DNA from 4 places in the Pseudomaricurvus sp. ABR4_320 genome. Region 1 is predicted to be linked to each of the others. Evidence: predicted binding sites of a transcription regulator. Region 1 holds the regulator's gene; each other region holds the start of a gene.

Region 1 (7,486 bases):
TATGTATCAATTTCCCAAAGACGTTTTGCAGCTGGCAAAGCCGATTAAAATGCTGTTGCTGGACGTCGACGGTGTCCTCACCGACGGCAGACTATACTTCGGCAACGATGGCTCAGAGTTAAAAGCCTTTAACACCCTGGATGGGCATGGCATTAAAATGCTGCAGAAGTCAGGAGTCAAAGTCGGCATCATCACCGGCAGAACCAGTCAACTTGTCGAACGGCGCGCCAGCGATTTGAACATTTCAGTTCTTGTTCAGGGTCGCGAAGATAAATTAACGGCACTCAACGAAATTCTGACGGAGCACCCTTGTGAGATGCAGGAAATCGCGTACATGGGAGACGACTATCCAGACCTTGCCGTTATCAAACGAGTGGGGCTCGGCATGACGGTCGCTGACGCACTCCCGGCACTGGTCCAACACAGCCAATGGCAGAGCCATCGCGCAGGCGGCCAGGGCGCCGTTCGAGAAGCCTGTGATCTGATTATGATCGCTCAGGGAAGCTACGACTCAGCCCTGGCTAAATATTTATGAGCGCAGATAACAAAATCCGCTAAACCATCGAGCATGCCAAACTCATTGTGAACATCCGCCACCTGCCAAAGTTTTTTTTCCCACTGCTAGTCTTTTTGCTAGCAGCGCTATTTGTGTTGCTGTGGGACTCGCCTCCTGAGTCTTTGTTTACGACAGATCAACCGACGGAAAAGCAACTTGAGGCATTCCCTGACGCAATTTTGGAGGACGCGACAAGCCGCCGTTTCGATGAATCCGGCCGACTGCACAGCCTCTTAATTGCGCAGCAAATTGACCATTATGATGCCGCTTCCAGCCCTCGCCCCGGCGAAACGCTAATCGTATTTCAAACCCCAGACCTGACCCTTTACAGCCAGGACCAACCGCCTTGGCACTTGACCGCAGATACCGGTGAATCCACCAAAAACAATGAACAAATCAATCTGTCTGGCCAGGTACACTTGTGGAAAAATTTAGCCGACGGGGGTGTCAGCGAGTTACACAGTCCACGCATGACCGTTTTACCCACCCCTCAAATCGCTAAGACCGATGCAGCGGTCGATATTCAATCTCCCGGCAACCGCACCACAGCTGTCGGCATGGAAGCGTACCTGCAGCAAGATGTACTTCGGCTTTTGAATACCGTTAGAGGAATCCATGAAGTTCAGACCACCCCTTAAGGGAATGCGACGCTCTGCTCCTGCGCTCTGCACCATTGCGCTGTTGCTCCCCTTTTCTCCGCCAAGCCTAGCTCTGGAAAGCGACAGCAGCCAACCGATTCATATTGAATCGGATGCCGCTGAGCGCGACGAACGCAACGGCATCACGACCTATTCTGGCGACGTGACCATGACCCAGGGAACGCTACAGATTTTGGCCGATAAGGTTGTCATAAAGAGCAACGGCCAGGACGTCGAAAAAGTGACAGCAACCGGCGATCTGGCTCAGTATCAACAGCAGCCTGCAGAAGATAAAGGGCTAATAACCGCAAAGGGAAAAACCATCGAGTATTTTCTTAGCGAAGAGAAATTGCGCATTTCAGAAAGCGCCTCCGTCGAACAGAGTGACGGCTCATTGCTCACCGGAAAAGTCATTCGATACGACCTTAAGACAGAGGTATTGCGTGCAGACTCACGCGACGCAGAATCGACTCAGACCTCGGGCGACCGCATTCGCATGGTAATCCCCCCCAAACAAGCCACACCAACCACATCCGACGAAACCAGCAACTGACAGATTTCATGGCAAAATTAAACGCACTTCACCTCGCCAAAAGTTACCGCAAGCGTGCCGTCGTTCGCGACGTCAGCCTCGAAGTCAACAGCGGCCAGATCGTTGGACTTCTCGGCCCCAATGGCGCTGGCAAAACAACCTGCTTTTATATGATTGCCGGGTTAATTAATGCCGATCACGGCAAGATCATTATCAACGAGAAAGACATAACGCCCCTATCCATGCATGGTCGGGCCCGCGCGGGGATCGGCTATCTGCCGCAGGAAGCCTCTGTCTTCCGCAAACTGAGCGTCACCGATAACATTCTCGCGATACTGCAAACCCGTAAAGACCTCAAGCGCCAGCAACAGCAGGAAAAGCTCGATCAACTTCTCAACGAATTTCATATTACCCACATTGCCTCGAGCCCGGGTATGGCACTTTCCGGCGGTGAGCGCCGACGAGTCGAAATCGCCCGCGCACTGGCGACAGATCCACAATTTATCCTGCTGGACGAACCCTTCGCCGGAGTCGACCCCATTTCGGTAAGCGATATCAAACATATTATTCAGCACTTGAAAAAGCGCGGGATCGGCGTATTAATTACCGACCACAACGTGAGAGAAACGCTGGATATCTGCGAACACGCTTATATCGTTAGTGAAGGCAACATCATTGCCGAAGGCGATTCTGCCAGCGTTCTGGCCAATGAGACTGTTAAAGAAGTTTACCTCGGTCATCAATTCAGACTATAGTAACCAGAGCTGAAAACCCCGCCACACTTCTCCCCAAATTAATATTTTCAAGCGCCAAAAAACAGGCATATTTCTTGCTTGTCAAAATGTTTCAACTCGGTTACTCTTGATTTAAAGCTCAGAAACTCGCTCGGCTTGTTGCTCAGCCGGTTTTCTCTTGCGGCCACACGGTATTTCAAATTCCGCATCGCGGTCTCTCACTGCGGCGGTATCGGTAATCGACGTAGATATGAAACAATCGTTACAGCTTAAACTTGGTCAACAGCTGACCATGACCCCTCAACTGCAACAGGCAATCCGGTTGTTGCAGCTATCCACTCTCGATCTTCAGGCAGAAATCCAGGAAGCTCTCGACTCCAACCCGATGCTGGAAATATCCGACGAAGACGTCGACAGCGGTGGACAGGAGCAAAACAGCAAAGACGGCGACGATAAAAACAGTTCGACAGAAACCTCAAACTCTGAGGCTTCCAGTGCTGAAGAGACGACCAACTACAACGAAAACGAGACAGATACCGCCAACGCAGAAGGCGACTGGAACGAATCCATACCTGAAGATCTGCCCGTCGACACCAGCTGGGACGATGTCTACCAAGCTGGTCCTACCGGTACCGGCCTCGCCTCTCCCGAGCAGGAAGACAGTGATTTTGAGTCCCGTCGCGGAACAGACGAAAGTCTCCAACAGCATTTGAACTGGCAGCTGAATCTGACCCCCATGTCCGATCGAGATCAGATCATTGCCATGGCCATCATTGACGCCGTTCAAGACAACGGAATTCTCAGCATTACAGTCGATGAAATTTTCCAGGGGCTGGAATCTGAACTGGAGGAGCTCGAACTCGACGAAGTCGTGGCCGTTTTACATCGAATTCAGCAATTCGACCCCCCAGGCGTTGCCGGCCAAGACCTGAGTGACTGCCTGTTGATACAGCTCAATCAACTGCCTGACTGCCCCGCCCTCAAAGATGCTAAGCTCATCGTAAAAGAACATTTGGCGCTACTGGGCAACCGGGATTACAAGCAGTTGATGCGCAAGACCAAACTTAAAGAATTTCAATTGCGGGATGCAATCCTGCTGATCCAGAGCCTGAACCCGAGGCCTGGAGATCAAATTAACATCGGTGAAACCGAATATGTCGTACCCGATGTTTTCGTCACCAAACAAAATGATCGCTGGACGGTTAACCTTAATCCTGAAATTGCGCCTAAAATTAGAATTAACGACACCTACGCTGCCATGGTGAAACGCGCCGACAGCAGCACGGACAATAATTTTTTACGCGACAATTTGCAGGAAGCCCGCTGGTTTTTGAAAAGTCTTCAGAGTCGTAACGAAACCCTACTCAAAGTAGCCACCTGTATTGTCGAAAAACAGCGTGCGTTTCTTGATCATGGGGCAGAAGCGATGAAACCTCTGGTACTGCACGATGTCGCAGAAGTTGTCGGCATGCACGAATCCACAATTTCCAGGGTGACAACGCAAAAATATATGCATACCCCTCAGGGCATTTTCGAACTCAAGTACTTCTTCTCCAGCCACGTCAGTACGGAATCCGGCGGTGAGTGCTCTTCAACGGCTATTCGCGCCATTATCAAGAAACTCATCGCTGCAGAAAATCCGCAAAAACCACTGAGTGACAGCAAAATTACAAGTCTACTGGCGGACCAGGGTATTCAGGTTGCCCGACGCACTATCGCCAAATATCGCGAATCTCTCAACATTCCGCCATCAAATGAACGTAAAAGACTCCTATAACATCGATTTTCAAGACCCTGTTTTGGGTCTGAATGCAGAGAAGTCCAGCACCAACCGACTTCTCCACCAGCCAACAGCGCTGGTCTACACACAAAAGAGGAGCAATCTATGCAAATCAACATAAGTGGACATCACATCGATCTTACTCCAGCGATAAAAGACTATGTAACCAACAAGCTGGATCGACTCGAACGTCATCATGATCGAATAACCAGTACCAATGTGATCCTGTCTGTTGATAAACTACGCCAGAAGGCAGAGGCGTCTGTCCACGTGAGTGGAAAAGACTTCTATGCCGATTGCGAATCAGAGGACTTATACGCGGCGATCGATATGCTGGCTGACAAACTGGATCGGCAACTGTTAAAGCATAAAGAGAAGCTGAAAAATCATCATCGTTGAGATATGCAGCTTAAAAACATTCTCACTCAACACCGCTGTGCCTGCGGTGTTGAGTCTCTTAGTAAAAAACGCACCCTGCAGATTCTGTCGGAACTTATCGCTGAAGATCTTCCCGATCTCAGTGCTGACGACATTTTCACCAGCATGACAGCTCGCGAAAGGCTGGGGTCTACAGGTATTGGTAATGGTATTGCCATCCCGCACTGTCGGGTGAAAACCTGTTCCAATACGGTTGGTGCCTTGCTGCACCTGGAAAAAGGTATCGACTTTGATGCCATCGACGAAAAACCCGTTGATCTGGTTTTCGCTCTTCTGGTACCCGATGAGGCCCACGATGCTCACTTGCAAACACTTGCCAGCCTAGTTGAGCGACTGAACGACAATGGTTATCTAAACTCACTGCGCGCCGCACCCGATTGCGAAACCCTCTACTCAGCCGCTATCAGCCTGGATTAAATCAGTCCATTTTCCAGGCGATCACGTAGGTCTACGCATAAGCGAGCATCTGAACCTGAAACAAATTACACCGCCGTGAGATTCTTATCCATTGCGCCGTGATGAGCCCGGGTTTTCAAGGTAAACTAAAAGAACATCCTTTCAGCAGCGGGAGGCAACTATGCGTCTGGTGGTGATTAGCGGGCGTTCCGGTTCCGGCAAGAGTACTGCACTACACGTTTTAGAAGACGCAGGATTTAATTGCATCGACAATCTGCCTGCGTCCCTGTTACCCGCGTTAGCCAGCCAACTGCAGGGGCATCCACACAATCAAAAGTTAGCTGTTAGCATTGACGCACGCAACAGCCTCCAAGACTTACAAAAGTTCCCGGAAATATTTTCGCAGGCAAAGATTCCAGGACTCAGGTGCGAAGTTTTATTTCTCGATGCCAGTGACGAAAAACTAATTCAGCGGTATAGCGAAACACGGCGCCGTCATCCGCTCAGTGACTTAGCCACAGATCTGCGCGAGGCGATCGCCAAAGAGAAGGACTTTCTGGAACCCATCGCCTATTGCGCAGACCTCACACTGGACACCACAGCATTAACACTTCACCAACTGCGCGACCTAATCAAGCAGAGAATTGTGGCGAATGATGCGCCAGGCATGGCATTGGAATTTGTTTCCTTCGGATTCAAAAATGGCATTCCTGTCGATGTTGACTTGGTATTTGACGTTCGCTGTCTACCCAACCCTTACTGGCACACAGAACTGCGTGGTTTTACAGGCCAACAGCCCCCTGTCATCGATTTCCTGCGAAAGAGCGAGCAGGTATCAGCAATGGTTAATGATATCATCCACTACCTAGACCGCTGGCTCCCTGCATTTGACGCCGACAACCGCAGCTATTTTACCGTCGCTATCGGCTGTACAGGAGGCCACCACCGCTCCGTATACGTATGTGAACAGCTGCACAACCATTTTCGCCATTCGTATTCGAACACACAATTCCGCCACCGGGAACTGGAGAGGGCTCAGACAGGCGGCCACCGCTAAACGACGAGGACTTCATGCTGAAAAAAACGGTCACGATCATCAACAAGCTTGGCCTGCATGCCCGCGCCGCCGCCCTGTTTTCAAAATGCGCCGCTCGATTTTCAAGCCAAATTAAAGTCGGGTTGAATGGTAAATCTGTCGATGCCAAAAGCGTTATGTCACTCATGCTACTTGCCGCCAATCAGGGTACGCAAATTGAGGTCCTCGTCGATGGCGACGACGAAGAAGAAGCCATGGCAGCCGTCGTCGAACTGATTAATAATCGCTTCAACGAAGAGGAGTAAGATACCCATTAACCACGCCTGACGAAACCGCGACAAAACCATCGGTCAACACAAGAGGCCGATCCCCCCACCCATTGAATTTCAGAAATCAATTGCATGGCATTAACCAGCGAAGAGCGACACGACCTTACTCACAGCACCCTTACTGAAATCAATGAGGCGTTGGATAGCGGAACCAAAGGCCAGGTAAGGAGGCTGCTCAACGGCCTGCGCCCGGTAGAAATTGCCCATCTGATTGATTCTTCTCCGCCACCGACAAGAAAGCTTGTCTGGGAATTAATCGACAAAGAAGCGGAAGCGGAAGTTCTGCAGGAATTGTCTGAGGATGTGCAGGCGCAAATTCTGAGTCAGATGGACACAGATGCGGTTGTTGAACTGACCGAAGGCATGGTTACGGATGACCTCGCCGACATTCTGCAGCAATTACCTGATCGAGTAACTCAAGAAGTCCTGGCGGCGATGAGCGCTCAGGATCGTGCCCGTGTCGAACAGGTCCTGGTTTACGATGAAGATACCGCTGGCGGTATCATGGATACGGACACCATTACCGTGCGTGCCCGCCTAACCCTGGATGTTGTGCTCCGTTATTTGCGACGCCATGACGAGCTACCGGATTCCACCGACAACCTGATTGTGGTGAACAGCCGCGATGAGTTCGTCGGACTGCTGCCCCTAAAACGACTGCTTACCTCCTCGCCCAATACCACCGTCCGGGAGATCATGATCACGGACGTCGAGCCCATCCCTGCTGACATGTCGGAAACCATTGTTGCCAGCCTGTTTGAAAAACATAACTGGATTTCAGCGCCGGTCGTGGATAGTGAAGGCAAAGTGGTCGGCCGTATTACCATTGACGACGTGGTCGACGTTATTATCGACCAGCGCGAACACTCACTCATGAGTATGGCCGGTCTGGATGAGGAAGAAGACACCTTTGCCAACGTAATGCGCACGGCACCGCGCCGGGCCATGTGGTTGGGTATCAATCTATTGACAGCACTGCTGGCCTCTTCCGTCATCAGTATGTTTGAGGGAACCATCGACAAAGTTGTGGCTCTCGCCGTACTGATG
Region 2 (7,486 bases), on a different contig from region 1:
CTACCGAATTTTCAATGCCGATGGCTCGGAGGTCGAAAACTGTGGCAATGGCGCACGTTGCTTCGCCAGATTTGTTTCAGAACGAAAGCTCACTGGCAAACAAATTATCACTGTAGAAACGGCTGGCGGCAATCTTGTACTAAAATTATTAAAAAATGGTGATGTCGAAGTTGATATGGGTAAGCCGCAATTAGAGCCGGCGCAAATACCTTTTCATGCTACGGATCGGGCGCCCTTCTATTCCATTTCGCTTGATGACCGCAGCTTGGAGATAGGCGCTGTCTCCATGGGAAATCCACACGCCGTATTGTTAGTCGATGATGTCGCTACCTGTCCATTAGAAGTGGATGGGCCACGCCTGGAGAAACATCACACATTTCCCAATCGAGTCAATGTGGGATTTATGGAAGTGGTAACAAAAACCGAAATCCGCCTGCGTGTTTTTGAAAGAGGTGTGGGCGAAACCTTGGCGTGTGGAACCGGAGCCTGTGCCGCGGTCGTAGCCGGTCGCCTGCGGGGGCTTCTCGATGAAAAGGTCAGCGTGCATTTGCCCGGCGGACAACTTTCGATCTCCTGGCCAGGCGAGGGAGAAAATGTCACTATGGCCGGCCCAGCAACCACGGTATATCACGGTCAAATCAAGGTTTAAGGCCAGAAGCAAACGAGATAGCCAACATGACAAAGAATCGGAACGAGCGCCAAGCAACCCCAGTAACACCTGAGCAGGTTGCAGATTACCTTCGCGCCAATCCCGATTTTTTTGTCCAACAGCCTTCATTGTTGATGGACCTGCGCATCCCACATAATTCCGGTAAAGCCGTATCCCTTCTCGAAAAACAAATCGCTGTGATGCGCGAAAGCAATACGGACCTGCGCCATCGTCTCGATAAATTGATGCGTAACGCACGAGAAAGCAGTGCTCTGTATGAAAAAACCCGTCGCTTGGTTCTGGCGCTTATCATTAGCGACAGCCTCGATGAAATGATCGATGCTCTGCTTTACAGCTTGAAGCACGATTTCAAAATCGAATTCGCCACATTAATTCTTCTTGGAAATCCAGCAGCAGAAGTTCCACCTGGCGTCAGAGTTCTCGCACCTGAAGAAGCTCGCGGAAAATACAAGCGGCTGCTCGGAAGGAAAAAAATATTCTGCGGCAAGCCATCGAAAGCCGAGATGAGCTTTCTCTTTGAAGAATATGCCAGCGAAGTCAATTCCGCCGCTTTGGTCCCTTTAAATTCAGGCGAGCCTCTGGGAAAACTGGCTGTTGCCAGTAAAGATGCCAGCCGCTATCAGAGTGACATGGACACCTTATTTCTGGAATTTATCGGCGATGTTCTCAGCCGCCAGATTCCGTTGAAATCTGACAGCTTATTAGTCACAAACCATTAACTCATTCGGGATAGATATCGAAGCCCCCAATCATATGGATCGGCTGGTGTAATTATTCGATGGCTTTTTTGGCGGGTCTGCGGTCACATTTGGATCAACGGCCTCGATTTTTCCACCGCCGGCGAGAAACGCCTCAATATCAGCCTTCAGTTGATCTCTCTCTTGCTTTCGTGACGCCACGGAATGATCTTCCGGCGATTTATTTACCATACGGTATGATTCGTCATTACTCATGATCTGGAGCCTATACACTTTCCGTAAAACGCTAGTTTTCAGTGACTTACGTGACTGAATGGGTTGACGGAATAGTTATAGACCAGCATTTCAAGACCTTGCCAGTCAGAAAGGGGCAATTGCTTAGTTTAATTTGCACTAAATCGGCTAATAATTAACCAGTTCAGTTATTACAGGAAGATCTAAGAAGGACAGCGGAGATGACAAAAATCTCGAAATCTTTGAAAAACCAGCTTGAGCATTCTAATTATAGCAATTAAAAAGAGAAGGGATCCTTAAAAAGGCACCTTCTCCGCCAAAAGCCGTCTTGATAAAAAACAAAGAGAAAGCACGAGCCGACCGAGGGGAACTTTGGTTTCCGCCTATTGACAAGGAAAAACCAGCCCCCGGAATTACGCCAACATTTGACGCTGACTAAACAGCGTCGGATCCCGTTTCGCCGGTTCTGATTCGGACGATATTCTCAACCGGGACGATAAATATTTTGCCGTCGCCAATCTTTCCAGTCTGAGCAGCTTTTGAAATTGCTTCAATACACTGATCAACGCGATCAGACTCAACAACCGCCTCAATTTTAACCTTGGGCAGGTAATCAACGACGTATTCGGCGCCACGATACAATTCTGTGTGACCTTTCTGTCGCCCAAAGCCTTTAACTTCTGTGACTGTCATGCCTTGAACGCCAGCCTCTGATAACGCTGTTCTAACTTCTTCGAGCTTGAAGGGTTTAATGATTGCGGTAATTAATTTCATCGAAGTTTCCTGTCGCGTGATGTTCTATTTTTATCGTTATAAATTCTGTGCCAAATATTCGGGCGATAACTGCACCATTGCCAAAGGGGTAAATCCCCTCTCCCGCAACCTGCGCTAGATTACACCGAAGCATCGCAAAAATCATCTCAAAGCTGTGCGACCAAATGAAGACAACACCCATAAAAAAACCCGGCACGAGGCCGGGTTTTTCGCCAAACAAGAACAGATAGATCAGCTGTTTTTGGTGAATTCAGGATAAGCTTCCATACCGCATTCTGCGATATCGACACCGTCGAATTCTTCCTCTTCGGAAACTCTCAGTCCCATGACCACTTTCAAGATCATCCAGACAACGAGACTTACAACAAACACCCAAACAAAGATGGTCAGAGCACCAATAATTTGCCCGGAGAAAGTGGAAGCATCATTAGTGAATGGAACCAACAGCAAGCCCAACAGACCCACAACACCGTGAACAGAGATAGCACCGACAGGGTCATCGATTTTCATCTTGTCGAGGGTGAGGATGGCAAAGACCACCAGAATACCACCCAGACCACCGAAGATAGTCGCCTGTAGCGGAGAAGGTGTCGACGGCTCAGCGGTAATCGCAACCAGACCCGCCAAAGCGCCGTTCAACGCCATGGTAAGGTCCGCCTTACCAAACAAAATACGAGCAACAATCAAAGAGGCAATTAGACCACCGGCCGCTGCAGCATTGGTATTCAGAAATACAATCGCAACACTGTTGGCGCTTTCTACACTGGCAGTTGCCAAAACAGAACCACCGTTAAAGCCGAACCAGCCCATCCACAGAATGAAAGCACCTAAAGTCGCCAGAGGCAGATTGGCACCAGGAATAGCGATAACTTCTCCATTCGGGCCGTATTTGCCTTTACGAGGTCCAAGTAACAACACGCCAGCCAGCGCCGCAGCCGCACCCGCCATATGCACAATGCCAGAACCCGCGAAGTCAGAAAAGCCAAGATCGCCCAAGGTATACATACCGAATACAGAATTGCCGCCCCAAGTCCAGGAGCCTTCCATTGGATAAATAAAGCCCGTCATGACAACAGCGAAAGCCAAAAATGCCCAAAGCTTCATTCTTTCAGCGACGGCGCCAGAGACAATAGACATGGCTGTCGCAACAAAGACCACCTGGAAATAAAAGTCAGCGGAAGGTGCGTAAGTTGCAGGCTCTTCAGCGCCAGCAACACCATCAGCAACAATACCACTTAGGAACAAGTCACCGCCGTACATGATGGCGTAGCCACACACCAGATACATCGTACAGGCGACAGCGTAAAGAGTGACGTTTTTGGTCAGAATTTCAGTCGTGTTTTTCGCGCGGACGAGACCAGATTCCAGCATGGCAAAGCCAGCCGCCATCCACATAACCAGTGCGCCGGACACCAAGAAATAAAATGTGTCCAATGCGTACTGCAATTCGAAAATAGAATTTTCCATTGCTTGTTTCTCCAGGAGGATCTTTAAATTTTTTACAGAGCGTCTTCGCCGGTTTCACCGGTTCTAATGCGGACGACCTGTTCCAACGCAGAAACGAAAATCTTTCCGTCTCCAATTTTGCCGCTGTGCGCAGCCTTACTGATTGCTTCGACGACAGAATCAACCTGGTCATCACTGACAGCGACTTCCAGCTTGGTTTTGGGCAGAAAATCAACCACGTATTCAGCCCCCCGATAGAGTTCGGTATGTCCTTTCTGCCGACCAAAGCCTTTAACTTCTGTGACAGTGATTCCCTGAACTCCGATTTCAGACAGGCTTTCGCGAACCGCGTCCAACATAAAGGGTTTAATAATTGCTGTTACCAGTTTCATCGGATTACTCCTTCGAGGTTAAATGTGTGGCCCTGAGAAAAAAGCCCGAAGGATGGCTCCGGGCTCTTATTCACTGCTCTGGGCAGCACGTGTTTTACATATCAATTGGCAGACTGTAAGAAACAACGAATTTTAAATCGTCGTTACCATCACCGTCCTCTCGCAATGCATTTGGCTCATCTTGATCGACGATAAATTGGCTTAATGTAAACGCAAGGTTATCGTTATAGGCATAGCTGATGTCCAAGTGCACCGGATCACCACCATCGTCGCTATAGTCATGCATGCCTAGAGTGGCGGAGAATGAACCCATCTCGCCACTCAGTGAATAATATTCGTAACCGCTACCACCGGCGACGTTGTCGTAGTAAGAAAAGCTGATCGGGCCTGCGCCCACAGTCAGAATAACTTCTGAGAATTCAAAGAAATCTGTCTCTCCACCCGTTGGATAAACATAATTCCAAACACTCAAATCAACTGTGACGCCCCCCATTTCCATGCCATAACCCGCATAGAGATCATATTCAGTACCGGCTAAAGAATCGCCAGAGGATCCCCAAATACCCCCATAGGCACCACCTTCACTGACGGTGATATCTCCAGAAACGGCGGGTGTACCACTGCCAAGATCATAACCACGCCACAAGTAGGTGCTAGCTACAGCGGCAGACGCTGACACTTCGGCCATTACCGATGGCGCCGCAATAATCATTCCGGAAGCCAGGGCAACTGCTGAGGCCAATTGGGTCATTTTTTTCATGGGTTTTCCTCTCAACTCATAGTCCATGTGGATTTAGAATATATGGCCGATGTTAACTCGACGCTTTTAGTGTAATTTTTCGTTCGGACACCTTAGCAGGTTGCTTGCCATAATTTTCTAACACAAATAAATCAATAACTTAGCGCTAAAATGCACTAGTTTGCACCACTGAGTTAAAATGAATATTACGACATTGCACCATCCTAGCACCGAAAATTGGCGAGCCCGCTAAAATGCGCACCAATATGATGCAAACAAGCTTTTTTAACACAATTTTCCGGTGCCTTTCATCAGAATATCCAAATACAGGGAGATTGAGAAAAACACCATGATTGACACTCTAATTAACAAACTGGCCAGCGACTTAAAATCACTGACCGCAGACAAATTTCCCGCCATTCCGGAAGCGCAGCTCAAGGCACTGCTCGAAGCACGATTGCGGGATCTTAATCTGGTAACTCGAGAAGAATTTGATGCTCAGGCTGCGGTACTAAAGCGCACGCGAATGGCTCTTGAAGCTCTGGAAAAACAGGTCCGAGCACTGGAAACAAATAGCGGTTCAAAAGCAGAATAAACACCACGCTTTTTACCGAATCTTCTGACAAGAAGGCATCAGTACTGGCTTTTCATACCGTCCTGCAGGCGACATCTGACGTCAAGAGCCCTATGCTCCCAATGCTCTGTAACTGACGTTTAAAGGGATTTGTGATGGCGCTGGCAAAGCTCTATACCAGAGCCAATATTGGTATCGACGCTCCTCTCGTCACCGTAGAGGTTCACTTAACCAACGGCTTGCCCGCGCTGAATATCGTGGGAATGGCCGAGACTGCGGTCAAAGAGAGCAAAGAAAGGGTCCGCAGTGCACTATTAAGTAGCGGCTACGAATTTCCTGCACGAAGAATAACCATTAACCTCGCGCCAGCGGACCTTCCCAAAACGGGAACCCAATTCGATCTTGCCATTGCCCTGGGCATTCTCGCCGCGTCAGGACAACTTCCTACTGAACATTTGCAGCAGGTTGAATTCCTGGGAGAGCTGTCTCTATCTGGCGAATTGCGAAGTGTTAACGGTGTGCTACCAGCCGCTCTCGCGTGCAGCACTGCCGAACGGCGTTTGGTATGCCCCTCAGAAAACATCGATGAAGCGTGTCTAGCCCCGGACATAAAATTGATACCGGCGAACTCGTTACTCAGCTTATGCCAGCAGATCGCCAACCCCACAGAGCCTCTGGAGCATATGGTTGTTTCGCAGCCGATTCCTTTGGCCATTCCAGTAGATAGCTCTGATATGCGTGATGTCAGAGGGCAACAACAAGCGAAGCGCGCGCTGGAAATTGCCGCAGCGGGGGGCCATCACGCGCTCCTTTACGGCCCCCCAGGAACCGGCAAATCCATGCTCGCGAGCCGAGTAACCAGCTTACTTCCGCCTTTAACACCGGCAGAGGCGATAGAAGTCGCCGCGCTGCGATCCATCCACAGTCACCATTCCATCACAGGCTATCCTGGGCGCCCCTATATTTCGCCCCATCATAGTGCATCTGCCGTATCACTCGTGGGAGGAGGCAGTTATCCCAAACCTGGTGAAATTTCATTGGCACATAATGGTGTGTTGTTTCTCGATGAGTTGCCGGAATTCAGTCGCGCCACCCTGGAAGGATTACGCCAACCCTTGGAATCCGGTGTCGTACGCCTGTCCCGCGCGAACCTTCAAGTCGAGTTCCCAGCCCGCTTCCAGTTAATTGCCGCCATGAACCCTTGCCCCTGCGGCTATCTAGGGGCCGGCGCCTCGGCCAATGATAATCCTTGTCGCTGTACACCAGACCAAATACAGCGCTACCGGCAACGTCTCTCCGGGCCGATCGTGGATCGTATCGATATTCAAGTGCCTGTTCCGCCATTACCCAGCGGCGACCTGTTCAAAGCACCTGACGGAGAACACTCTGCTGACATTCGAGAGCGCGTCGCAGTATCTAGAAACAGACAATTACAACGCCAGGGAAAACTCAACGCACAACTTTCCAGCGCCGAACTTGAAGAAATCTGCCCACTCATCAGACCGCATCAACAACTCTTAGAGCAGGCGGTTTCGAGACTGGGCCTATCAGCACGCGCGCTGCACAAAATCATTAAGGTGGCTCGCTCCATCGCAGATCTGACCGAGTCTGAAGATTTACAGAAGAATCATTTGCTGGAAGCCATTGGCTATCGACGCCTGGACCGCCGCAACTCCTGAGAGCTAAATTAACCACGGGAATGCTTTTCCAGAAAATACAAGACTCGACTTACTCGATGGCTTTTGCAATCATTTTCCCCCGCGCAGAATGTGAACTACATTAGGGTCTGCGGACAGAGATTCAGCGACTTGTCATTGCTTCGCCATCCTCCCGGGACTAAAAGCACATTGATATTCCCGTGTGGTTGCCTTTACACCACACCTTCACAACTCCGAATGACTCATGGCCAAGCTCAATAATCGCCAACACGAGGCGGTGCATTATATTGACGGACCCTGC
Region 3 (7,486 bases), on a different contig from region 1:
TACATCGATATCTGCTTCGATGGTGGCATCGCTTTGCAGTGTTGCACAGCAGGCCAGCACCTTGCCTTCATCGCGTTCGACGTCCATTAGGGCAAAGGGGGAGGCGTCGCCGATGTCAACGTCGCCCTCCAGCACTTGTATTTTACATGTGGCACAGGTGCCGTGGCCGCAGGCAAAGGGTAACCATACCCCTTGCCGTAACGCCGCCTGCAGAATGCTCTGTCCTTCGTCGACGTCGATTTGATCACCGGTTGGCTCTACCGTCAGTGTGTAAGTCATGGTGATAGCCCTTCTTTAAAATGCGGCTTGCGCCATGCCCACGAGTGCGGGCGTGGTCATTGTCAGCAGAGCTTTATGGTTAATGCCGTTGGACGACAAGGTTGAAGCGCTGTCTGGAATGAATCGCTCGCCGTTGAGTTGCCATTGAACCTTAGATAGCACCACTTTACCGGCATCTGGGTGAGGGGCGAGCGCCGGGGTCAGGTGATCCTGCCAGAGTTGCTCAAACGTCAGGTTCGGGTCGACCAGAAGTGTGAAGGGCGCGCAAAAGAGTAGGTGATCTGGCCAGTATAAGTAGATCAGTTGTTGGCCATGATAGTGATCAATACAGTCTTTAGACTCTGCGGTGTAGGTGTAACGTGCATTTACTGACATGTTTTTGTCCTCCCTCAACCCGCTTTAGCCAGAGAACTGTCGGATTCCGGCACCGGTGAATCGCCTTTAAGTTGTTGCCAGCGTGCTTGATCTTGTGATCCTTCAAAATCCAGATTGTCTGCGCCCATTTTGATGTGGTAGTAGTCAGAGACAATTCCGGGCAGGTCTGGACCGCCACAATTTCCCTGAAAAATCTGATGCACAGGGAGCCATGCCTGAATATATTTCTCTGGCTCGTAATCGAAAATATCTCGACAGCCATCTGAACAAAAATGATAGTGCTCATTTTTGTAATGCCGTGATCTCAGGCTGAGGTGGGTAGGGTCATTGGTTTCCGTAAATAGAGTCGGGATCTGACATACCTGACACAATTGCGGCAGTGTGTTGTTATAAAATCGGTTGCCAGCTTTTTGCTGCTCTTCCCAGTAGTCGAATCTCGGACGATAGTAGCGCTCAAAGGTGTTTGGGTATTTCTCTGCTAACCAAGCCTGTTCTTTCGCGGTTGGCGTCCAGGTGTGGAAATTGGTGGCGTGACCGTACTGATAAAACGTTGACCAGATCTGGTGGCTAATGTGCTCTTTGGCAGCATTGGCCTCGGCTTCGTAGCGGGGTGGACGAATACCGTAACGTGCCAGATCCTGAAACAGAGCTCCGCCATTTTTCTCGTAGTACATTTCCCAGGCTTCCGCCCAAGACATAACTTTATTCGGCAGCATATAGTCCATCATCATGCCGACCAGGCTCAGCAGTCGAAATCCCCGCCAAAACCATTTGTCGATCCACTGCTGCACGATGGGGACATTGTCTTCGTGCTGCTCCAGCAGAAATTTGATGATTTCCAAGCCCAGCGTCATATGTCGGGCTTCGTCGGATTGTGCACTGAAGCCAAAGGTCACCGTTGCCATATCGCCATTATAGGCGGCGCCAGACATAAATGGGACAAACAACAGATTTGTGAGTACATACTCGAAAGAAAACGAAATCGCTGTTAAAAACTCAAAGGGGCCGGCGGTTCTGGCGTCGTCAAAAAAGGATTTGGGTACGGATAAAAACCAAACGCGATCATGCATATGGGCAAAATCGTGTAGGCCATTAAAGTGCTTGTTGTAGTGACTCATTGCGTGCAATTGCGTTTGCACATGGCGCAGTTCATCAATGGATTGCATTTGACAGGCAATGCGTGCTCCGGCTCCGCTGAATTGTCGGCCGACACGGGCGTAACCCTGAAAGGCGGCGTATTCAAGCGGTGAAACGCCGGTTAGAAAGAGCTTGAGAGCATTGATATAGCGAGGGTCGGAGACATTTTGATGTCCGTTGTTTTGGGCAAAGGCGTCAAAGATCGCGTAGAGCTTTTTCTCTTTTTCCGACTGATATTTCCAATAGGCATCCATGGTCAAGCGAAATGGGTCTTCCCATTTGTCCCAGTCAACGATTTTGATACCTTCAAAATCTTCCTGGGGAAAAATATCTTTTTTATCCTGATAGCTGGGCTCCCACTCCATGCTGCGGGTGAGTGCGTGATACTTCTGTTTCATGTTGAGTTTTTTGGCTGTGCGCATTTTGTTATTCCTCTTAGTTCCAACGCAGTACAAACTGATCTTCGTCTTCTTCGACATTGCCGCCGATACTGATAACATCGAGCAACATTGCCTGGACATCCCATTCCTGGCCTGAGAGTTCTTCGATGGTGGCGTGGTTGATGACCAGTTGTTTTTCTGCCTGGATGCGAATCATGGCGGGTTGATGATCAATGCTCGCGTTGGGATTGTCTGCCATGATGGCATTCGCGATATAACGAGCATTGTCGTTGTCTTGTAACGCGATAAATACTGGCTGGCTCATGCGGCTTTCTCCATGGGCTGCAATCCGGATTTCTTAAGCAGTGACTGCATATCGCTTTCCAGCGTGCCGAGTTTCGCCACACCTACGGTAGCTTCTGCGAGCGGCGTGAGCGCTTTAAGGATTCGCGGCTGCCAGTGTTCGACCCACCGCATCAACTGTTGTTGATTCGCGGTTGATTCGCTGGCGGCGGTTTTTACGACTGCAGTAATCCAACGGGTCGTATCTTTATTCCAATCCCGCATGAATTCGGTCAGCAGGCTGATATCTCTATTTTGTAACCAGTCGTCCAATAGCTGATAGCAAAATGGGAATAGCATCTTATCCAGCAACAGGTTTTGTACCAGTGTCAGTTCGAACCAATCTTTGATTACCAAGGTGTCTTCAGTAAGCTGTCGCAGCGGCTGCCAGCAGGGATCATCCATCCAAAATTGCTTAGCCGTCTCTAAAGACGTTGCCGAATTGCCATCAATGAGCAAACCAATACGAGAGAGATACTGTCCGATGCCCAAGTGATCCATGGCTTGGAAAATGTGCGCTTGGGTGACGGTGGTCGCAACGGCATCCCCGGCGATGGCGCTGTTGTTCATGTTTGCGGCAAGGTTGGTATGACGAAAGGGCAGCAAAAAACGACATAAAATGTCTTGAGTTTCCTCATCCAATTGCGCGAGGCTTTGACGCTTGTCGCAAAAGGAAAAACTTGACTCTGCCGCTTCCTGCATTTTGGCTCGACCATTGACGTAACTGCTGTAATAGAACTGCCGCGGATCGGTTATGGCGTACCAGTCCGCCATAGTGATCGCCGTACGGGTAGGATCATTCAGTGCGTATTGTTCGTCCCAAAGTGGTCGGTAGTGGAAGTTGGTTTTAGCCTCGACATCGAAACTGGCTTCTTGGTAGCGACTGGCAGGCTTATCGCCAAAGCGCCGCTGAATGTTGCTGTATGTGTGGCGAATTGGATCGACCGAATCGGTTTTTATTTCTATGGTCATAGAGGTTCTCGTTATGTTTTTGAGGTTGGCCTAAAGCGTGGCAAGGTCGCTGTAGCGCCAGCGGGTTTGCTGGTGATCAATATGTTGCGCGGTTTCCTGATCGATAAACTCAACGTTGTTTTGATAACAAAACTGATCAAAAGCATCGGTCGGCATGATGAGTTCAACAAACAGATCTGGATCTCCGATGGCAAAATCAAATTCGACAAAACGAGGATCTAAACCAGCCCGGATGCGAACAAAGCATGACAAAGTTGCTTTTTGGGGATTCGGTGCCGATTGAATATCGGTACGATTAGGACAGGCTGTTGTGCCAAATGAATGGCTAGGTTGTGAGCTATGTTCACTCATGAGATAGACCCTTGTTGTTGTGTTTATGGATTTACCTAGCCTTTCGCAACCCTTGTGCCAGTTCACGCAAGGCTGCGTAGGATATTTTATAAATTATTGAAAAATAGATATAAAATCGCTATTTTTTCGGTTTGGTTTAAGAAGGTTTAAAGGCGAAGTGCTAGGGTTTAGAGGCGGTTTATCTAACCATTTGATCAATCTTCAGGAGCGTCTGCTCAAATGGTCACATTCGTCTATGTGGCCTTCTAGCGTCATTTTCAAAGGTTGCTTTTTCTCGGCAAAGGTTGTTTTATTCCGACCATTAAAACAATAACACCGACACTTCCCCGTTATCGTTTCGGGGAAGGGGAGTGATCTATGTCTGTTGCACAATCTCAAATGAACCAGAACGTCATCAAGGATTTAACTGCGCAAATTCGTTTTCAAAGTTGCGAAGGGAAAATCTGGTTTGATGAGCAGCGCGTTTTGTTAATGCAGCTGTCCGCGTTAGGCGCTTTTCGACGAGAACTGGTAAACAGTCTCGGTATCGAGCGTGCAAAAGGTTTCTTTCTTCGTCTCGGATATCAAACTGGGTTGCGGGATTCAGAGCTCGCCAGAAAACTCCGCCCCGAATGTAGCCAGATCGAGTGCTTCCTTGCGGGGCCACAATTGCATTCCCTCAAAGGCATGGTGAAGGTAGTTCCGTTGGAATTGGCATTTGATGTGGGCTCTGGAGATTTTTACGGTGAGTTCGAGTGGATTGATTCTTTTGAGGTGGATATTTGCCACACGGAGTTGGGGCAGATGGATGAGCCCTGTTGTTGGTCGCTATTGGGTTATGCCTGCGCTTTTACGTCATCATTTATGGGGCGCGAGATCATCTACCAGGAAGTCAGCTGTCGAGGTTGCGGCGATGAGCGTTGTGTGATTGTCGGCAAGCCCGCTGAAGAGTGGGAAAATCTGGAATCTTTTCGCCGTTACTTTACGGCTGAACCCATCGTCAACGAGCTTTATGATTTGCAGTCGCAGTTGACCTCCTTGCGGTCGTGCCTTTCGCGTCAGCAGGGGCAATACTATGGCATTGGCTCGTCTCCGCAATATCGCAATGTTTGTCAGAAAATTGATCGTGCGGCAGACAGCAAAGTGTCTGTTCTCTTGCTGGGTGAGACAGGGGTTGGTAAGGAAGTGATCGCCCGCAGTGTTCACTCTCGCAGCAAGCGCGCAGATCAACCTTTTGTTGCTGTTAACTGTGCGGCGATTCCACAGGAGTTGATCGAAGCGGAATTGTTTGGTGTGGAAAAAGGCGCGTTTACCGGAGCCAACCAGTCTCGTCCAGGGCGCTTTGAGCGGGCCAATGGCGGTACCATATTTCTGGATGAAGTGGTTGAATTGTCACCGCGGGCTCAGGCATCGCTACTGCGAGTGCTGCAAGAAAGTGAGTTAGAGCGGGTTGGCGGAGTCTCTGTACAGTCTATCGATGTTCGGGTGATTGCGGCGACTCACGAATCACTAGAGCGCGCGGTTGAAGATGGAAAGTTTAGGGCAGACCTCTATTACCGGCTCAACGTGTTTCCCGTTCATATTCCACCTTTGCGAGAGCGAGTAGAGGATCTGCCACTTCTGGTCGAGCATTTTCTTACCAAATTTCACAATGAATATAACAAGAGAACCCTTGGGCTATCTGACAGGGCACTGGAGTTCGTGAGAGATTACACATGGCCTGGTAATATCCGCGAGTTGGAAAATGTGATTGAGCGCGGCGTCATTTTAACCGACAGTCATCATTCGATTTCTCTTGAATCGCTTTTTGTGCGTATACCGCCACCCGCTGGCGTTTTGGAGGCAGATCATATCTGCTCAGAAGAACAGGTCGTTGAAAACACGGCGCCCGCTGCAGAAAGTTGGTGCGATCAAATCTTTAATCAACAGATTACCCTGGAAGACGTCGAAAATGCGCTTTTGGAGCGCGCGATGAATGAAGCAAACGACAATGTCGCGGAAGCCGCGCGTTTGCTCGGCTTGACGCGTCCAGCGATGGCGTATCGCTTGAAAAAGGCTAAAATGCCAGAAAGCTAGTTTTTTGCCCGGGATACTCCGAGTTACGTCATCTACTCTGACCAAAATCTGTAACACTGGCCCGATACCCTAATTTTTCATAATACGAGCAGAGTTGATTGACTCTTTGTGAGAACATATATTATATTTCATATATGTGTTTAGGCGTATATAAGTATGAGCCCGTTAAAACTCTTTAAGTGTCTGTCAGACGATACCCGATTGAAGTCGGTCTTGATGATCAGCCAGGTTGATGAGGCCTGTGTGTGCGATTTGATGGCAGCGCTAGAACTTGATCAACCCAAAGTGTCCCGTCATCTCGCGGAACTGCGCAAGTGCAATATTCTGCACGACGAACGGCGCGGCAAGTGGGTGTACTACCGGCTGCATCCGGATTTGCCGGAGTGGGCGAGGGCGGTCATCTTACAAACGGCCGATCAAAATCTGCCTTACTGTGCTGATGCATTACAGCGATTGAATGCATCCAAAGAACATAACACGAGCTGTTAATCTGGGGAGCTGGCATGAAAATTCTTTATATCTGCACGCACAATCGTTGTCGCAGCATATTGTCCGAAGCCATTACCAATCACATGGCGGGTAAAAAAATTATGGCCAGAAGTGCAGGCAGCCAACCGGCAGGCCAGGTTCACCCTTTGTCGATTCACTATTTACAAGAGGCAAAGATTCCCGTGGATGGTTTGCAAAGCCAGTCCTGGGACGACTTTGAGGACTTCAAACCTGATGTGGTAATTACCGTGTGCGATTCTGCCGCCGGGGAATCTTGCCCTATGTGGTTTGGTCAGTCGGTAAAAGTTCATTGGGGGCTTTCTGATCCCTCAAAGGTTGAGGGTTCCGATGACGAAAAAGCCTTGGCCTTTCGTGATTGTATCAATGAGATCGCCGATCGAGTTAAGCAGCTGATTCCTATCGCAGAGAAAAAATTGACCCCCGCAGAACTAAAAGATGAACTCGCCGCTCTGGGAGCCTATTAAACAATGACTGACATAACACTGCCAAATCTTGACGAATCGCTTCTGGATATTCCGAGTTTTGAGAAGTGCCAGGGGAAACCGCTTGATCATGCCCCTCGAATATTGCTTCTTTACGGCTCTTTGAGAAAACGTTCTTTCAGCCGCTTGGTCATCGAGGAGTGCGCGCGCCTGCTTACTGCATTTGGGGCAGAGGTGAAAATCTTTCACCCAGAAGGTCTGCCTCAAACGGACACTGAAGATGAGAATCACCCCAAAGTGAAAGAGCTGAGGGATTTGATGATGTGGTCAGAAGGTCAGGTGTGGTGTTCACCGGAGCGCCACGGCTCGATGACCAGCATTTTTAAAAGTCAGATTGACTGGGTGCCGCTCAGTTTGGGTAGCGTACGTCCGACGCAAGGTAAAACGCTGGCCGTTATGCAGGTCTGCGGAGGATCTCAGTCCTTTAATGTGGTGAATCAGCTGCGGGTGCTTGGTCGTTGGATGCGGATGGTGACCATTCCCAATCAGTCCAGTGTGGCAAAAGCGTTTTTGGAATTTGATGAAAACGACAGGATGAAGCCGTCCGCTTATTACAATCGCATAGTCGACGTTATGGAGGAGTTAATGAAGTTTACGCTATTG
Region 4 (7,486 bases), on a different contig from region 1:
TTTCATCAGCCCATCCACATGAATACCGGCCTCATGCTGAAATACGCCCTCACCAACAATGCTTTTTTGCCAGGATACTGGACGACCAGAGGCCTGACCGACAAAAGCTGATATGGCAGGAATGGCCAGAGTGTCAACGCCGGTTTCAACGCCATGGAGATGCTTTAGACTTAACACCAATTCTTCTAGAGGCGCATTCCCGGCACGCTCGCCAAGACCGTTCACGGTGGTATTAATGTGCGTCGCTCCCGCGCTGACAGCCGCCAAGGTGTTGGCCGTTGCTAAGCCGTAGTCGTCGTGAGCGTGCATTTCTATATCGAGATCTGTGCTCGCACGTAGCGCTGAAATCTTGCGATGGGTTGCGAAGGGATCCAACATTCCCAGCGTGTCTGCGAAACGAATTCTCTCTGCGCCCATTTGTTGCGCAACCGCCGCAACTTGAACCAGAAATGCCTCATCCGCTCGTGACGCATCTTCACACCCAACACAAACTCTGAAGCCACGCTCTAGAGCTACGGGAATCAGTTCTTGCATACGCTTGATGACAAGCGATCGCTCGCTGTTCAGTTTGAAACGAATTTGCTGATCGGATACGGGAATAGACAGGTCAATGATTTGCACATGGGTTTTTGCTGCAGCATCTATGTCGGCCATCGTCATTCTGCACCAAGCCACCAATTGAGCTTTCAGCTGCAGGCTGGATATTGCCCGCATGACTTCCTGCTCTTCTTCTCCCATCGCAGGAATACCAATCTCTAACTCTGGTACGCCCATGTTTGACAGCATGCTTGCAATGGAAATTTTTTCTTCGGCGGTGAAAGCGACACCTGCGCTCTGCTCTCCATCTCGCAACGTCGTATCATCAATGATTATATTGCTCACACGCCACTCTCCTCTGCGAAAGTTCTGCCATCCTGGCTGCAATCACTCCGTGTATCGAATAGAACTGCAACCCTTGTTCCATATATTTTTATATTTATTTTCAATAACTTAACAAGTCGCACCCCACATTTAATACGACATACCACACGGCCTAGACAGTGATTGTCTGATTTGCAACAAGGGGATTTATCGACACATCGAAGATATTACCGGAAGCGATTCATCGACAATTTTGCCAAGGGTTACGGGAGATTTTTTAGCGCAAAAAAAAAGGCGTGTCAGAGACACGCCAGGAAAACCCCCAATAAAGGAAGTGAACGTGAAATATTAGGCATAAACGGGAGCAAAGGATTCTTCTGGATTTTCCTTAGGTCCGTTTTCATCCCAGTAAGGCGATAATTTACGCAATTTAGCAACGATCCCAGGAACCTCAGCGATGACTCTCTCGACTTCTTCCATCGTGTTATAGCGAGAAAAAGAAAAACGCACCGTGCCATGAGCTGCAGTATAGGGAATACCCATCGCCATCATGACGTGAGACGGCTCGAGAGAGCCAGAAGTACAGGCAGAGCCACTGGATGCCGCTATACCGACTTTGTTTAACAAGAGCAGAATGGCTTCGCCCTCGATATATTCGAAAGCGATACTCGCCGTGTTAGGCAGGCGATTTTCAACATCGCCCGTTGCAAAGCAGTTAGGTACTGCAGCGAGAATGCCTTCTTGAAGCCGATCACGCATGGCTTTGACCACAGTGTTTTCTTCTTCCATATGGGCAGCTGCAAGTTCGCAGGCTTTTCCGAGGCCGATGACACTGGAAACATTTTCTGTGCCCGCACGGCGCCCACGCTCTTGATGTCCACCTCGTAAGAGAGGACGAAAACGTGTGCCGCGTTTGAGATAGAGCACACCGACACCTTTCGGCGCATGGAGCTTATGCCCAGATAACGACAGCATATGAATATTGCTGTTCTCCAAATCGATTGGAATCTTACCTACGGCCTGAACCGCATCTGTATGGAACATGACGCCGGCTTCTTGGGCTAGATCGGCCATTTCCTCGACAGGAAAGATGGTTCCTGTTTCGTTGTTGGCCCACATGATACTGACGACTGCCACTTTATCCGACAACAGTGATTTATATTCATCCAGGTCCAATCGACCTTTGCTATCGACTTTCAATTTATGAACGGTGTAGCCTTCGGTCTCCAAATACTCGCAGAGATTCAATACTGCAGGGTGCTCGACAACCGTTGTTATGATCTCCTTGCGCTCAGGCTGTGCTTTCAGCGCCGAAAGAATGGCTGTAGAGTCAGACTCTGAACCACAAGACGTAAAAATTATTTCAGAATCAAATTCTGCACCTAGTAAGCGCTGCACCTGTTTACGCGCTTGCTTTACTGCCTGCCCGACCTTGTTTCCAAAGCGATGCAGTGAAGAAGGATTACCAAACTGTTCGGTAAAAAAAGGCAACATAACGTCGACAACCGCCGGATCAACCATCGTTGTCGCGTTGTTATCAAGGTAGATATCGTCCATGACTAAGCTCCTTCTAAAGCAACAGGCATTTCTGTATCAGGCAGCACTTTGACAAACTCGCCCAGCTCTTCAATCAGCTTTTGCTGAATACCACCCAGAGTCATCGCAGCCATCTGGCAACCACTGCAGGCGCCCGTAAGATGTACGTAGATGGTTTTACCATCGACATCGACCAGCTCTACATCACCACCGTCTGCTTGTAACGCGGGTCGAACACCTTCGAGAACCGTTTCAATAATACGAATTTTCTTCAGCATTCCACTGGCTTTACTGGCCGCTGCAGGCTTGGCAACCGGAGCTGGCTCAGCAGCTGGGGCACCAACACCAGCCGGAGCAAATGTAGCGCCCTGCTCCGCCATAACTTTGGTCAAAATATTCTCGATACCTTCATGACAGGAAGAACATCCACCACCAGCTTTGGTGTAATTAGTCACCTCTTCAACCGTGGTGAGGCTGTTCGCGCGAATGGTGTCTTCGATCATGACAGCGTCGATCGCGAAACATTTACAGACTAATGCACCTTCTTCGTGATCGTCTTTCCATTCTTCACCACGATAGTCAGCGACAGCAGCTTGCAGCGCTTCACGTCCCATGACAGAGCAATGCATTTTTTCCGGTGGCAACCCATCGAGATAATCCGCAATATCCTGATTAGATACCTGTAGAGCGTCATCCAACGTCATACCTTTGATGATTTCGGTTAAGGCAGAAGAGGACGCAATTGCTGATCCGCATCCAAAGGTTTGAAACCCGGCGTCTTCAATGACTTCCGTTTCAGGATTTACTTTTAGCGTTAAACGGAGGGCATCCCCACAGCTGATCGAACCGACGTCTCCCGTCGCATTAGCATCAGCAACCGCGCCCGCATTTCTTGGATCAAAAAAATGTTCTTGTACCTTTTCTGAATAATCCCACATCGCTTTCACCTCCAGGGCTGATCACGTAATCACTTAATTGAGAGTTTTCGTTGCTTTTCCATAACACACGTGAAGCGGTTATGCGGAAAATGACTTTCCACAACCACAGGCGTTTTTGGCGTTCGGGTTTTCAAACTTAAAACCACTGCCTTCCATACTGTCGATAAAATCAACGGTGACGCCGTCCAATACAGACTGGCTTTCTTCATCGATCAACATGGTCAATCCTTTGATCTCCTGAATAATGTCGTTTTCACCGACCGCCTCTTCAAGACGCAAGGCATACTGGAGACCAGAACACCCTCCATCAGCTACACGAATTCTTAAACCCGCAACAGATTTTCCGCTTTGCGAGATAAATCGATTTACGGCATTAATAGCGCTATCAGTTAGGGTGATCATGATTGACTCCGTCTGGCAAACTGTTTGCAAGTTCTTAATCGAACTCTGTTGACGCAACATTCAAAAGTTCTCAGGTGAATCAACGTAAGTTGTTGATCACCGGTCACACAGAGGGAGGGTTGCAATGCCTATACCAGTGATTTTATGGCCCGTAACATCTTGTTTTTGCTTGATATAAGACAAGAAAATAACTCACTGGGATGTTCCAAGAATTACTTACAACAGCCCTTTGTCGCATTACTGACAAATAGAAACTGGAGAATTGTTATGAAGAACTACCCCCTAAAGCCGGGTGACACCATACTGGCTACGCATGACATCTGGAACGACGGCAGTTTTCCGGGCGTTGAGGACAATGGGTTATTGGTCGCTTCCGGAACACGGGGAGTCGTTATTGAACAGGGACACCTGGAGGACAATGAATCCCAGGAAGTCTTCCTGGTTAAATTTGAGTCCCCTGATAATCCCGCAGAGCTCGGCCCGCCCATTGGGTGCTGGCCAGACGATATAGAAATTATCCCGGATGGAGACATACACTGACGTCATTCACGATACCTGCTATTAAGCGGGTATCGATTCAGGCTAGTGGAAGATTCGAAACGTCATCATTTTAACGGGAAATTGGACAATTGTTTCATAGGCGACACGGCAGTCACCTGATCGTTCAACTATTCTTCTGTTCCCAGTAAACGCTGATAGATCGAATTCAAGATGACTCTCTCAATTTCGCGCAACCGAAAGCAGTCGGGGAGCTCTATCCAATCAAATCTATCCGGCGGTTTGAGAGGTTCTTCGCCAACCGACTGAACAGGAATAATGGATAAGGGGCCACCAGGTATATCTAGCTGACACGAATACCCTGGCAGAATTTGAAGCAATGAAGGATCCAGGTCGACAAGGTGACAAAATGTGCCAAGTCCAGCAGCCGGATGGGCCTTGATGTTGGTCGCCTTGGAATCGTCTTCCAGTGGATGATCAATCTCTATCATCTCTGCAAGCTTTGGAAGAGGATTCGGTAATACCACGTGGCGGTTATCGCGACACAAAAATCTCAAACGTGCACTCACAGGATGTATATGGAACACAACGAATGCTTTCTTGCCGAATGAGCTAGAAACCGTGTTTTCTGAAGAGGACATGACTCACTGTTTTTGTGGTTAAACGGCTTCTAGCATGCGTAATTCCGCTTTCACGTTTCCGCTTCTACCCCACGCGGTGACAGCTTCGACAAACCAACGAGTATTTTTTGGATTGGGCGCAATAATATCTATTTCGACATAAAGGCTAGCATCCGATCGCAATTGAAATTCTCCGAGCTTTTTGCCTCGCTCATTTCGCCACTCTCCCTGTATCGTGTGACTGCCATCAAAGGGATCCTGTTGCAACACATGGGTGGCGAGAAGAAAATCAGGTAACCGATCTGCTTCCTCCGATAAATTTATAGCGGCGAGTGAGGCCTTCATCGCGGATTTTGTCTCAGCAAAAAGATCATTGGCAGAGGCAAGTTGCTCCGAGATCTTGACCTCTTGGTTATCGCTACCCATGTGTTACCCTCAAACAGTCATTTACCAAACTTCGGCAGAGGCCACTTTCTCGGAAACTGGCGTTCCGCTGATCAAATGCTCATCAACAATACGAGAAACGTCTTCTGCCGATATATTGGAGTAAAGAACACCTTCGGGATAGACCAAAACATTCGTACCATCCTGACAAGGTCCCAAACATCCGGTTTGATTTAATGCGACTTTTCCTATTAATTTTTTTATGGTCATTTGCGTTGCAAAAGCCTGGTAAACACGAGCGGCACCATGTGCGGAGCAACTCCCTCTAGGATGCCCTTCGGCACGTGCCTGCGTACAAACAAATACATGTAAATCTGGCCTTGGCATTTCCCGTCTCCTTATCACGTGGTTGTAGGCATCTCTAAGTTAATGCAGAGGGGAATTGGAAAGATCATGACTGCTGTCAGGCTATGCAGCAGATTATTTTTTGTCCCTTTAGTAAGTGGGTACGTCCCTGTACCCCAATAAGCCCCCAATGCTTATTGCCCGCTTCCCAATTCGTCGCTCCAGTTGTGATATTAGGCTTCTTCTGCTGACTCAGCCTTTTCTAACGCTACGCTTGCTTCTGCCCATGCCACACAGGCGTCGGCTGTGCGCTGACTGATTTCCACCAATGAGTTGTAGTCGGTCCAGAGGCGGTCTTCGACAAGATCATGAACTTCAGACGCTAACTCGGTAGCAATGCGTTTCTTCTTGCGAACGTCTTTTTGTAAGGCTTTAAGTTCATCCGTCATTTTCTCTCTCCTTTTGTCGGTATAGATTTCAAACGCCGAATATCAAAGCTCTGCGACTGTACGATGCTTTTCAATCAGGTCTTTAGCTTTGTTAATAACTTTATCGGCTTCTTCAGTCAGCTTTTCCATAGATGCAAAGCCGAAGCGATGGACATCACGCAGCGTTTTATCCATAGCGATGAGCTTGCCGACGATAATAAAGGCTCGACCGAAGCCTTCGTGGGTCAAATTCACCACCGGTACAGCCATCAACCCGCATTCTTTCTCGATGGACACGGCAAGTGCGTTGTAATAAGCCTTAAGACGAGAGATCACAATCTCATCAGGGTCACCAACCACAGGAATTTCACGCTTCCGCTCTTTTGTTAAAATGAGAGGCGCCATCACTTTTTCGTCGGTCCAGTTATCGTAGGTTCCATAACTGTCCACAGCTCTAAGCTGGACAATCATCTGTTTTACAAACGGGTGCTCGACGACAGACGATTCAACTTCTGCAACTTCACTCATGTTCCTCTCCAAATTTACGCTGATACTTTCGTTTTACGGACGTTTTAATGTTTACTTAACCCTCGGCGCTAACGCGGGTTAACGCTCATTCATCCCAGCCTTGCATCTCTATTTCATTAAACCTGGCGGGATCAAAACCATTACGCTGCACAGCCTTTGCAAGCCACGACGATGGGCCCTCTCTTAATTCTTGCTGTAGTGCATCTAACATGTCTTCCAACAACCCACCTTCCGCGACTTTTATCGGCTGAGTGCCCTGCTCGAGCAGCTGCCGAATCGCCGACGCGCCACAGGCTCTACAGTAAACAGCGATGCAGCCGTCAACCAAGGCAAGCTTTTCAACAAGTTTGTCATCTGTAGCGTCAGGATCTAGAGGCGCAAACTCCGCGATATTTAACAGTATTCGCACATCGGGATTGACCCCGAAAATCGCAAAAGCACGCGCTGAGCCAAAATGTTGATCAATGTGAATTCGGTCGCTGGTTGCGAAAGCGACCTTTAGTAGAGAACCGTCGTCTTCATCACTGACGACGGCTAACCTCCTGGTCAACCCAGCCATCAATGGCCTCCCCAAATATTAATACCCCGCTCTCCCAGATTACGATACAACAATTGAGCTTCTGGCTTTTGGGAGTAAATTGAGTGATAGGGTTCGATATCACGATGGTGCGCCAACAGCATATTGGCTAGATCAAACAGGGATTGCTGAATGCCCCGATAGCCAGACCAACACCGTTGAAAGCCGCCAACCATGTCATACTGTGGAAAGCCCGCACGCAACAGTGGTACGCCAAGACGCTCAGCACTTTCAGATGCGTGGGAATTGCCAATCACCAATTGCGCTTTGTGCTCGCGAGCGACCAGCTCCATGTCTTCTAGGTCTCCGATCTGCACCTGAGCAACCGATAACTTTTTTAGCGACTTGGCTTTAGCTGGCGCAATGGCA

Evidence for each region. The regulator sigma-54, encoded in region 1, starts transcription at its own class of promoters, with help from an activator protein. The targets are predictions, from matches to a motif close to TGGCACANNNNTTGCNNT.
Region 2: the regulator sigma-54 is predicted to act here: its motif matches at 5,067-5,084, upstream of ACXAFR_RS14485 (TorF family putative porin).
Region 3: the regulator sigma-54 is predicted to act here: its motif matches at 3,879-3,896, upstream of ACXAFR_RS19655 (phenol hydroxylase subunit).
Region 4: the regulator sigma-54 is predicted to act here: its motif matches at 3,856-3,873, upstream of ACXAFR_RS21900 (HesB/IscA family protein).

The regions. Positions count from the first base shown of each region.
Region 1 is NZ_JBSWVF010000019.1:62,379-69,864, forward strand. Features, by position in the region: gene kdsC (3-deoxy-manno-octulosonate-8-phosphatase KdsC) at 2-535, shown strand; gene lptC (LPS export ABC transporter periplasmic protein LptC) at 583-1,194, shown strand; gene lptA (lipopolysaccharide transport periplasmic protein LptA) at 1,172-1,747, shown strand; gene lptB (LPS export ABC transporter ATP-binding protein) at 1,756-2,481, shown strand; gene ACXAFR_RS23730 (RNA polymerase factor sigma-54) at 2,711-4,237, shown strand; gene hpf (ribosome hibernation-promoting factor, HPF/YfiA family) at 4,346-4,639, shown strand; gene ACXAFR_RS23740 (PTS sugar transporter subunit IIA) at 4,643-5,095, shown strand; gene rapZ (RNase adapter RapZ) at 5,256-6,131, shown strand; gene ACXAFR_RS23750 (HPr family phosphocarrier protein) at 6,146-6,415, shown strand; gene mgtE (magnesium transporter) at 6,512-7,486, shown strand, end outside.
Region 2 is NZ_JBSWVF010000006.1:237,982-245,467, reverse strand. Features, by position in the region: gene dapF (diaminopimelate epimerase) at 1-649, shown strand, start outside; gene ACXAFR_RS14510 (DUF484 family protein) at 676-1,389, shown strand; gene ACXAFR_RS14505 (hypothetical protein) at 1,420-1,623, opposite strand; gene ACXAFR_RS14500 (P-II family nitrogen regulator) at 2,038-2,376, opposite strand; gene ACXAFR_RS14495 (ammonium transporter) at 2,608-3,843, opposite strand; gene glnK (P-II family nitrogen regulator) at 3,876-4,214, opposite strand; gene ACXAFR_RS14485 (TorF family putative porin) at 4,309-4,974, opposite strand; gene ACXAFR_RS14480 (accessory factor UbiK family protein) at 5,303-5,548, shown strand; gene ACXAFR_RS14475 (YifB family Mg chelatase-like AAA ATPase) at 5,683-7,206, shown strand; gene rep (DNA helicase Rep) at 7,430-7,486, shown strand, end outside.
Region 3 is NZ_JBSWVF010000011.1:76,770-84,255, forward strand. Features, by position in the region: gene ACXAFR_RS19630 (2Fe-2S iron-sulfur cluster-binding protein) at 1-279, opposite strand, end outside; gene ACXAFR_RS19635 (phenol hydroxylase subunit P4) at 295-654, opposite strand; gene ACXAFR_RS19640 (aromatic/alkene/methane monooxygenase hydroxylase/oxygenase subunit alpha) at 669-2,213, opposite strand; gene ACXAFR_RS19645 (MmoB/DmpM family protein) at 2,227-2,496, opposite strand; gene ACXAFR_RS19650 (aromatic/alkene monooxygenase hydroxylase subunit beta) at 2,493-3,485, opposite strand; gene ACXAFR_RS19655 (phenol hydroxylase subunit) at 3,516-3,836, opposite strand; gene ACXAFR_RS19660 (sigma 54-interacting transcriptional regulator) at 4,194-5,891, shown strand; gene ACXAFR_RS19665 (metalloregulator ArsR/SmtB family transcription factor) at 6,048-6,380, shown strand; gene ACXAFR_RS19670 (arsenate reductase ArsC) at 6,395-6,865, shown strand; gene arsH (arsenical resistance protein ArsH) at 6,869-7,486, shown strand, end outside.
Region 4 is NZ_JBSWVF010000015.1:39,161-46,646, forward strand. Features, by position in the region: gene nifV (homocitrate synthase) at 1-882, opposite strand, end outside; gene nifS (cysteine desulfurase NifS) at 1,210-2,418, opposite strand; gene nifU (Fe-S cluster assembly protein NifU) at 2,421-3,335, opposite strand; gene ACXAFR_RS21900 (HesB/IscA family protein) at 3,414-3,737, opposite strand; gene ACXAFR_RS21905 (nitrogen fixation protein NifZ) at 4,005-4,277, shown strand; gene ACXAFR_RS21910 (hypothetical protein) at 4,406-4,876, opposite strand; gene ACXAFR_RS21915 (hypothetical protein) at 4,895-5,281, opposite strand; gene ACXAFR_RS21920 ((2Fe-2S) ferredoxin domain-containing protein) at 5,303-5,626, opposite strand; gene ACXAFR_RS21925 (CCE_0567 family metalloprotein) at 5,818-6,033, opposite strand; gene ACXAFR_RS21930 (NifX-associated nitrogen fixation protein) at 6,076-6,540, opposite strand; gene ACXAFR_RS21935 (NifB/NifX family molybdenum-iron cluster-binding protein) at 6,626-7,099, opposite strand; gene nifN (nitrogenase iron-molybdenum cofactor biosynthesis protein NifN) at 7,099-7,486, opposite strand, start outside.